DNA from 3 places in the Rahnella sp. CG8 genome. Region 3 is predicted to be linked to each of the others. Evidence: riboswitches for the same ligand, from Rfam matches in the RefSeq annotation. Region 3 holds a riboswitch; each other region holds the start of a gene.
What was found. A riboswitch is a leader RNA that binds a small molecule or an ion and turns the genes downstream of it on or off. The one in region 3 is predicted to bind thiamine pyrophosphate.
Positions count from the first base shown of each region.

Region 1 (3,074 bases), on a different contig from region 3:
GTTTCTGACTGAGCAACACCAGCGCCAGGCAACAAAACAGCTGGATCAGGGCCAGCGTGGCGGCGCGGCTTAAATCGTAGTCGTAACTTAGCGCCTGATAAATGGCGAGTTCAATGGTCGTCGCCTGCGGACCGCCACCCAGTGAAAGCACCGTGGCGAAGCTGGCGAAACACAGCATAAAGATTAAGGCGGCGGCGGGGAATATCTGCCGGCGAATGGCAGGCCATTCCACAAAGCGGAATTGCTGCCAGATATTCATGCCGAGTTGTGCGGCGAGCTGGCGCTGCTCAACGGCGATATTTTCCAGTGCCTGCACTAAGAGCCGCGCTGCCAGCGGCAGATTGAAAAAGACGTGCGCCAGCAAAATGCCCTGTAAACCATACGGCGAGAAACGGTAATCCATGCCCAGCCAGCCGCAAATTTGCGCCAGCCAGCCCTGTCTTCCGTAGACACTGAGAATGCCAAACACCGCCACCAAAACCGGCAAGACCAGCGTCATCGCACATAAACGTAATAACAGCTGACGGCCGGGGAAACGGCGGCGGAACAAGGTGCGTGCCAGCAAAATTGCGGGCAGCACCGAGCAAAGCGCTGAAAGCAGCGCCTGCCAGAAAGTAAAGCAGATCACATGCCAGAGATAAGGATCGTGCCAGAGCGATGCGCCGCTTATCTGTGGCGCATGACGCCACAGAGAGCCTAAGGCCAGTACTGCCACCAGCAACATAGCCAGTGACGCGATGACGCCCGGCAACAGCCAGCGAGGGATCAATGGCTGACGGCGTTCTGCCATGCCTGGATCCATTGTGAACGATGAGTAGCGACATCCTGTGCGCTGTATTGCAGAGATTTGGCCGGAATCGTCAGTTGTTTAAAAGCGTCAGGCAGCGGGGTATTCACCACCGGATACATCCAGTTGCCGGTCGGGATCACTTTCTGGAAATCTTCCGTGGTGACGAACTTCATGAACTGTTCAGCAAGTTTCGGTTGCTTGCTGTTTGCCAGCTGGCCCGCCACTTCGACCTGCATGTAATGCCCTTCGGTAAAATCGGCTGCGGCGTAGTTATCTTTCTTCTCTTCGACAATATGGTATGCCGGAGAGGTGGTGTAGCTCAGCACCAGGTCGCTTTCACCTTTGAGGAATAAACCGTAAGCCTCGCTCCAGCCTTTAGTGACGGTGACAGTTTTCTTCGCCAGTTTTTCCCACGCTTGCGGCGCTTTATCGCCGTAGACTTTTTGCATCCACAGCATCAGGCCCAGACCCGGTGTACTGGTGCGTGGATCCTCATAAATCACTTTCCATTTCTGGTCGCTGTTGATCAGCTCATCGAGGCTTTTTGGCGGATTCTTCAGTTTATTTTTGTCGTAGACGAAGGCGAAATAACCGTAATCGTAAGGCACGAAAGTGCTGTCATTCCAGCCGCCCGGCACCGTCAGTCTGGCGTTGGTTTTCGGTGCTTTGGCGAATAAACCGGTTTGTTCAGCGGCCTGCAACAGGTTGTTATCCAGCCCCAGCACGATGTCGGCTTTGCTGTTTTTACCTTCCATCCGCAGACGGTTGAGCAAAGACACGCCATCTTCCAGCGCCACGTATTTCAGTTCGCAGCCGCATTGGGCTTCAAAGGCTTTTTTAATGGCGGGACCGGGGCCCCAGTCAGCAGAGAAAGAATCGTAGGTATAAACCGTCAAAACAGGTTTTGCCGCAAATGCAGGTGCAGAAAGTAACAGCAGGCAGGACAGTAATTTTTTCAACTTTGCGCTCCAAAAAAATGAAAGGGCAAAGGATTTTGAGTAAGCATCGCGCAGTCTCAAATCCCTCCGCCGGGATTAACCGGATCAGGTTCGACGGGTTTCAAATCTCAGCCAAACTTGCTCATGGCGTTTACATCGCAGCTTTAACAAGTCGGGCACCCCGTTGAGAACGGATGTCATTCTAGAGATTAACGGCGCGATGCGATAGTCCGATTAACTGTCCGGTGGGGCAAACCAGGCGGATTTAAAGTCGAACCAGCCGAGGGTGTTCATACGCACACCGCGCATACTGCGTTGCCCCTGTAGCACCAGCCAGTGATGGAACAGGGGATGGATCTGATGGCTGACCGTCTGTTTCTGGCTCCATTTCGCCATCGATAAATTCCCGGCGTGCCACAGGGCGGCATCGTCGTTCATCTCTTCGCTAAAGCAATGCTTTGCCAGCGGCAATTCGTAGAAATGCGCGAACAGTGAAAACTCCAGCGGCAGGGTGAAGTTGGCACTGCCGAGCCACAGATCACTTTTGGCATCGCCGCGGTGCCAGACTGCGTAATCCACTATCTGAATAATCAGTTCGATACCTTCTTCCGCCAGCAACGGGCGCAGGGCGTTGCAGATCGCCTGATGTTCGGAATGCTCGCCGTAAAATGTCAGCGTTACCTGCGTCAGGTTTTGCGGTTTGGGCGGACGTGGCCGGGGCGCTTTGTGATGCCAGCGTGGCAGCAGGCCATACGCAGGAGACCAGTAGCGCTGGTAAATCGGTTCGGCATTATTCAGTAAGGCGATGGGATTGAGTAAATCGCACAACCACTGGCGTGTTTCTTCTGATTGTCCGACCGGCGAACGCTGGTCAAATAACAGGAAATAGCAGCCTTCTTCAAGGCGACTTTCCAGCTCGCTTTTGCCTGATTCATCGGCCTGAAGCTGTACGCCGGAATGCACCAGCTCTTCACTCAGTTCCGGTAATACCCAGATATTCACCTCGTCGATCAGTGCCCGGAAGCCAAAATAATCGTCAAAGGCGCGGATGCGCAGCTGTGTTTTCAGATTACGCACCACGGCGTAAGGGCCGGTGCCGACCGGATGGCGGGCAAAATCAGGCAGTGACTGCCATTCCTGCGGCAGGATCATCGCGTGGATATTGCCAAATAACCACGGCAGCCAGCGGTCGGGTTCATTCAGGTGGATATCTATGACATTTGCCGTGGGCGTCGTGACTGATTTCAGGTTGCTGAACAGCGGATGCGATTTCAGGCGAATAAACGTGGCGATAATATCTGCCATCTCGAGTTCGCGACCATGATGAAAATGAATGGCGGGGCGCA
Region 1 is NZ_JABAED010000009.1:167,991-171,064, reverse strand. Features, by position in the region: gene thiP (thiamine/thiamine pyrophosphate ABC transporter permease ThiP) at 1-790, opposite strand, end outside; gene thiB (thiamine ABC transporter substrate binding subunit) at 766-1,749, opposite strand; TPP riboswitch at 1,793-1,922, opposite strand; gene sgrR (HTH-type transcriptional regulator SgrR) at 1,963-3,074, opposite strand, start outside.
Region 1: another riboswitch for thiamine pyrophosphate. It lies ahead of thiB (thiamine ABC transporter substrate binding subunit); the one in region 3 lies ahead of thiC (phosphomethylpyrimidine synthase ThiC).

Region 2 (3,074 bases), on a different contig from region 3:
GAAACTTGTTTACCGAATCCTTTACGCACGACTTTGATCACCGGTTTGCCAGTACTGGCGTCGATCAGCTCACCTTCGAAATACACTTCAGTATCACGCGTGCGGTGGCCTGTCGCGGTTTGAGTACCGGCAATAACCAGCGCGACCGGGACGACTTCATAGAACTGCAAACCTTCTGCCGACGTGTTCACACCGGTGATCGCGCCTTTGAAAATCAATGTGCGCGGCCCTGCGTGATCTGTCAGTGGCAGGCGCTCTGCCAGTGCAGGTTTCATGCGGCTGTTGGCGTAATCCAGCACCCCCTGCAAGGTGGCTTTGTCGATCTGCGCCGTAGGCTGCGGTTCCGGGTAGAATTTAATCGGTTCGTATTTGATGTAAGAATAATTTTCTTTCTTAAACGAAGGATCGATCCAGCGCAGAACCGGATTTCCCCCAGCCGTTTTCACTTCCTTAAGGCCGGAATAATCGCCTAAAAAACCTGAGTATTTTTCCGTCTTGGTAATGTGGCTGGTACAACCGGCCAGGAACAGTGCGCCAGTCACTGCGGCGATCTGCATCAGTTTTATTGTTTTCATTCGTACCCTCGAAATATTTTAAGGAAGACCAAGTATGTATAGCACCGCTGCGGAATTTAACCTCTTAACGACAAAGAAAAATTGATATTCATCAGGATCGCGAAAATACGGTTCTGTGAGGTAATCATTTCTTCCTTAATTATTTTTTTGATGAATGAAACAAATAGTATTCACCTTTTGGACTGTCCCCCGTAGAGATGATGTTCCAGCCTTTTGACAGATAAAAAGCGACTGATTTTTTACTCTTTACTAAACATTTCAACGACCCCTGACGGGTAAACGTTTCTTCCGCAGCCTGAAGCAATGCTGAACCTGCGCCGGTTCCCTGATATTGCGGATCAACAAACAGGTTATGCAGGAAATTTTCCTGAGTGAAAATTGAGGCGAATCCCAGTAAATGTCCGTCACGTTCTGCCACCAGAATCGTCTCGCCGATCACTGCGCGGTCAAAATCTTCCAGCTGAAAATCGTCTTCCAGCCATGTCCAGGTATGCTTGCGTGAGGCCAGATACAACGTGCGTAAAAACGGGCGGTCTGCTTCTTCATAAGGACGGACAATAAGTGATGAGGACAAGTAAAACTCCTGAGGAAATTTTTCATCAACGTGTGTTGTTCATGTCTGTTTCCTGATACTGCCAGTGAAGCGGAGTGAGTTCAATTACGTTGGCTGATCGGTTTTTTTAACGCATTTCCTGATTGATCTTCTGACCTCCGCCGCCAATAATGTTCCCTTGACTCGGGGTGCCCGCTGCAAAGCAGGGCTGAGATTTTACCCGTATTACCTGATCTGGATTATGCCAGCGTAGGGAAGTCAGGTATCTCTCCTGATACCGCCTTCCTGAGTGCCGGTGGGGAGATTTATGAATACCCGACCTACCTTCTTGCCCGGCGCCTTAGCCGCCACTTCTCTGAAACGACTCCGCCTTTCAGCGCCGCTGGTTCACTGCCTGACCAACGACGTGGTGCAATCTTTTACCGCCAATGTCCTGCTTGCGCTGGGTGCATCTCCGGCGATGGTGGTTGATCCCGCCGAAGCGGCGCAATTTGGCGCCATTGCCGATGCCTTATTGGTGAACGTCGGCACGCTGACACATCCCCATGCCGATGCGATGCGGGCGGCTATTCACGCAGCCACTCAGGCCGGAAAGCCCTGGGTGCTGGATCCGGTTGCTGTCGGCGGCCTGAGCTGGCGTACAGAATTCTGTCGTGAAATCATCACACTTAAACCTGCCGCAATCCGCGGTAATGCCTCGGAAATCCTGGCTCTCAGCGGCCTCAGTGCGTCCGGGCGCGGCGTGGACAGCGGTGATGATTCCCTTTCTGCCTTACCTGCCGCACAGCAACTGGCGCGGGAGACCGGTGCGGTAGTGGCCGTGACGGGTGAAACCGATTACGTCACCGACGGGATGCGCAGTTGGGCGGTGGCTGGCGGACATCCGATGATGACCCGCGTGGTGGGTACCGGATGCGCATTATCTGCGGTGGTGGCGGCCTTTGTGGCTTTGCCGGGTGATCGCCTGGATAACGTGGCCGCCGCCTGCCGGGTGATGTCCTGTGCCGGCGAGCGCGCCTGTGCGGTCGTGAAGGGGCCGGGCAGTTTCACGCCTGAATACCTCGATAATCTGTATTTAATGGGCGAGGAATGGCTGAATGGCGAGGAAATACAATGAAACGTATTAATGCACTGACGATTGCAGGCACAGATCCGAGTGGCGGGGCGGGGATCCAGGCGGATTTGAAAACCTTCTCGGCGCTGGGTGCGTACGGCACCAGTGTGATCACCGCGCTGGTGGCGCAGAACACCCGTGGTGTGCAGTCGGTCTATAACATTGAGCCCGGTTTCGTTTCAGCGCAGCTCGATTCCGTACTGAGCGATGTGCGGATCGACAGTGCGAAAATCGGCATGCTGGCGAACAGTCAGATTGTGGAGGCGGTTGCGGAGCGACTCAGACATTATCAGCCGCCGTTTGTGGTGCTGGATACCGTGATGCTGGCGAAAAGTGGCGATCCGTTACTGCTGCCGGAGGCCGTGGATGCCGTGCGTCGTTTGCTGATCCCGCAGGCTTCCATTATTACGCCAAATCTGCCCGAAGCGGCGGCGTTACTGGACTGTGCGGTGGCGGCGAATGAAACCGAAATGCGTAAGCAGGGAGAAGCCTTACTGGCGATGGGATGTGGTGCCGTGCTGATGAAAGGGGGACATCTGAGTGATGAGGAAAGCCCTGACTGGTTGTTTGTGACCGGTTCCCGCGAGCGGTTTACTGCGCCGCGTGTGAATACCCGACATACTCATGGCACCGGTTGCACGCTGTCTGCCGCGCTGGCCGCGTTACGTCCGCGTCATCACAACTGGGCCGATACGGTACGCGAAGCCAAAGCCTATTTACAGCAGGCGCTGATGCAGGCCGACTCACTGGAAGTCGGCCACGGTATCGGGCCTGTGCATCATTTCCACCGCTGGTGGTAACCGCGGATTATGCCTGGTGCTGGGTTTCGCTC
Region 2 is NZ_JABAED010000001.1:170,393-173,466, forward strand. Features, by position in the region: gene HGO41_RS00840 (DUF3313 domain-containing protein) at 1-575, opposite strand, end outside; gene HGO41_RS00845 (GNAT family N-acetyltransferase) at 715-1,149, opposite strand; TPP riboswitch at 1,303-1,401, shown strand; gene thiM (hydroxyethylthiazole kinase) at 1,436-2,245, shown strand; gene thiD (bifunctional hydroxymethylpyrimidine kinase/phosphomethylpyrimidine kinase) at 2,242-3,042, shown strand; gene HGO41_RS00860 (hypothetical protein) at 3,050-3,074, opposite strand, start outside.
Region 2: another riboswitch for thiamine pyrophosphate. It lies ahead of thiM (hydroxyethylthiazole kinase); the one in region 3 lies ahead of thiC (phosphomethylpyrimidine synthase ThiC).

Region 3 (3,074 bases):
CGCCGCGCGAACGGAATTCGGCAGACATCTGCGCCATACCGGATTCAACGAGTTCTATTGGCTGGGCTTTGGCTTCAAGCGCAGCGGCGTAATCGCGAACTTCCTGAGTGATTTTCATCGAGCAGAATTTCGGGCCACACATCGAGCAGAAGTGTGCAACTTTGCCGGATTCCTGCGGCAGCGTTTCATCGTGGTAGGCGCGTGCCGTTGCCGGATCGAGAGCCAGATTAAACTGATCTTCCCAGCGGAATTCGAAACGCGCTTTTGACATGGCGTTATCGCGGATTTGGGCACCGGGATGGCCTTTAGCTAAATCGGCAGCATGTGCTGCGATTTTGTAGGTAATCAAACCCTGCTTAACGTCTTCTTTGTTCGGCAGGCCCAGATGCTCTTTCGGCGTGACATAACAGAGCATGGCGCAGCCAAACCAGCCAATCATCGCGGCGCCAATACCGGACGTAAAGTGATCGTAACCCGGCGCGATATCGGTAGTCAGCGGACCAAGGGTATAGAACGGGGCTTCGTGACAATGCTCGAGTTCTTCGGTCATGTTGCGGCGGATCATCTGCATCGGCACATGTCCCGGACCTTCGATCATCACCTGAACATCGTATTCCCAGGCAATTTTGGTCAGTTCGCCCAGCGTGCGTAATTCGGCGAATTGCGCTTCGTCATTGGCATCCTGAATCGAACCCGGACGCAGGCCGTCGCCCAATGAAAGCGAGACATCATAGGCGGCGCAGATTTCACAGATCTCGCGGAAATGCTCAAACAGGAAGCTTTCGCGATGATGTGACAGACACCATTTCGCCATGATCGAACCGCCGCGCGACACGATCCCGGTCAGGCGTTTGGCGGTCATCGGCACATAACGCAGCAACACACCGGCGTGAATGGTGAAGTAATCGACGCCTTGCTCGGCCTGTTCAAGCAATGTATCGCGGAATATTTCCCAGTTCAGATCTTCGGCCACACCGTTCACTTTTTCCAGGGCCTGATAAATCGGCACGGTGCCGATCGGTACCGGACTGTTACGCAGGATCCATTCACGGGTTTCATGTATATAACGTCCGGTGGAGAGATCCATTACGGTGTCCGCGCCCCAGCGTGTCGACCACACCAGTTTCTCCACTTCTTCTTCGATGGAAGATGTCACCGCCGAGTTGCCGATATTAGCGTTCACTTTCACCAGGAAATTACGCCCGATGATCATCGGCTCTGATTCAGGGTGGTTAATGTTGGCGGGAATAATCGCGCGCCCGGCTGCCACTTCCTGTCGCACAAACTCTGCAGTGATACTGGCGGGCAGATGCGCGCCAAAGCTTTCGCCGGGATGTTGCTGGCGCAGAACCTCGCCGCGGATCCGTTCACGCCCCATATTTTCGCGAATGGCGATAAATTCCATCTCAGGTGTGATGATGCCTTTGCGGGCGTAATGCAGTTGCGTGACATTTTTACCCGCAATGGCTTTGCGAGGGCGCGGCAGGTGTTCGAAGCGGAGGTGGTCCAGCCCGTCATCCGCCAGCCGCTGCTGAGTAAAACCGGAACTGACCTGTGAAAGTTCCTGCGTGTCCGCACGCTCGTTTATCCAGCGGGCGCGTAATTTTCCCAGACCGGTATGCACGTCGATAACTGCCGCCGGATCACCGTAAGGTCCGGCGGTGTCGTAAACAGGAATTGCTTCGTTTTCTTCGAACTGCGGATTGTCTTTGCCGCCGCCGACCAGCGTCGGGCTGAGCTGGATTTCACGCATCGGCACGCGGATATCTTCGCGGTCAGCTTCAAGATAAATACGCCGGGAGTTGGGGAAAGCTTCGCCCTGCAAGCTGTCGATAAACGATTGTGCCTGCGCGCGTTGTTCACGGCGATTTGACGGTTTCTTTTCAGAAATAACGGGTTTTTGGGTACTCGACATAGCAAATTCCTCGCAAAAAAACGTGATGGAAAATTGCTTGTCAGGAGGTTTACGGCAGGAGTAAAAATGGGCGGTGCAGCACGGGCGGCCTTATGCAGGCAGATGCCTGATTGCGCTGAACGCATAACATTACTCTTGTTCCCTTCGCGGGTACTAACCCGATCAGGTTCCGCGGATCCCGAATTAACGGTCTCAGCCTGGCGTAATTCTCAACAGAAAATTATGCGCTAGGCACTCCGACAAGAAGCCTCAATATAGGAGGCGTTTTTTTAAACTACAAGTAAAACCATAACCCTGAGCAGGGTTTTATTGTGGCAACGTGTTAAGCCGGTCTGGCGAGATCAGGTTCATTTTCCGAAGGTGGCACACTCTCCGGGGCTGGCTCAAAAGCCATGATAATTAATTGATCTTCCAGTTGAAAACGGGCATCTAATGCCTCACCGATATCCGATAATGCATAGTGAAACGCGAAAGCATTATCATCGTCAATATCAGTTTCTGTGTAACTGTCATGGAAAGCCATGATAGCTTCAGTATTCAGCTCCAGAGCAGGGTAGATTTTTGCCGCCTGTACTTTTTTCGGGCTGCCTGCGCCATCGACTTCTTCAATGATGCGTGGATAGAGATGAAAATGCCCGGCAGAAAGATAGTCGACCAGATGATGGCAAAAACTGTCCAGCGCCTTTTCATTCAAAGGTGTATGTTTTTCTTTATTGGGTTTCAGACCGACGAAAGTGCAGTACGAAACCAGCAGTTCTTTGCGTGCGTGCAGCCATTGATCCACTAACTCATTACTGCCACCAACGCGTTGGGTCAGTCTTTCCAGACGATTTAGCATGGTTGACTCCGTGAGCGACAAAAAAAGTAACCAAAAGTTACTAATATGTAAATATCTTACTCAGATTGTCAGTCCCGACGAGGTTATGCAACAACAATTATGGAATTACAGATTACTGAGCAACACAACGGTTGGTGGATCATCAGCCAGGAAGGCAAGCTATGGCTGCCTGAGGGTGAACTGCCGTTTGGCAGCGCCGCACAATTTTCTCTGACCGGTAAAACAGCGCGGCAGATCGGCGAATGGCAGGGCGAACCTGTCTGGCTGGTTCGTCAGACGATGCCAAACCATATGATTTCTGCCCGTCAGTTGCTGGATCAA
Region 3 is NZ_JABAED010000043.1:7,743-10,816, reverse strand. Features, by position in the region: gene thiC (phosphomethylpyrimidine synthase ThiC) at 1-1,915, opposite strand, end outside; TPP riboswitch at 2,038-2,164, opposite strand; gene HGO41_RS24245 (Rsd/AlgQ family anti-sigma factor) at 2,238-2,753, opposite strand; gene nudC (NAD(+) diphosphatase) at 2,853-3,074, shown strand, end outside.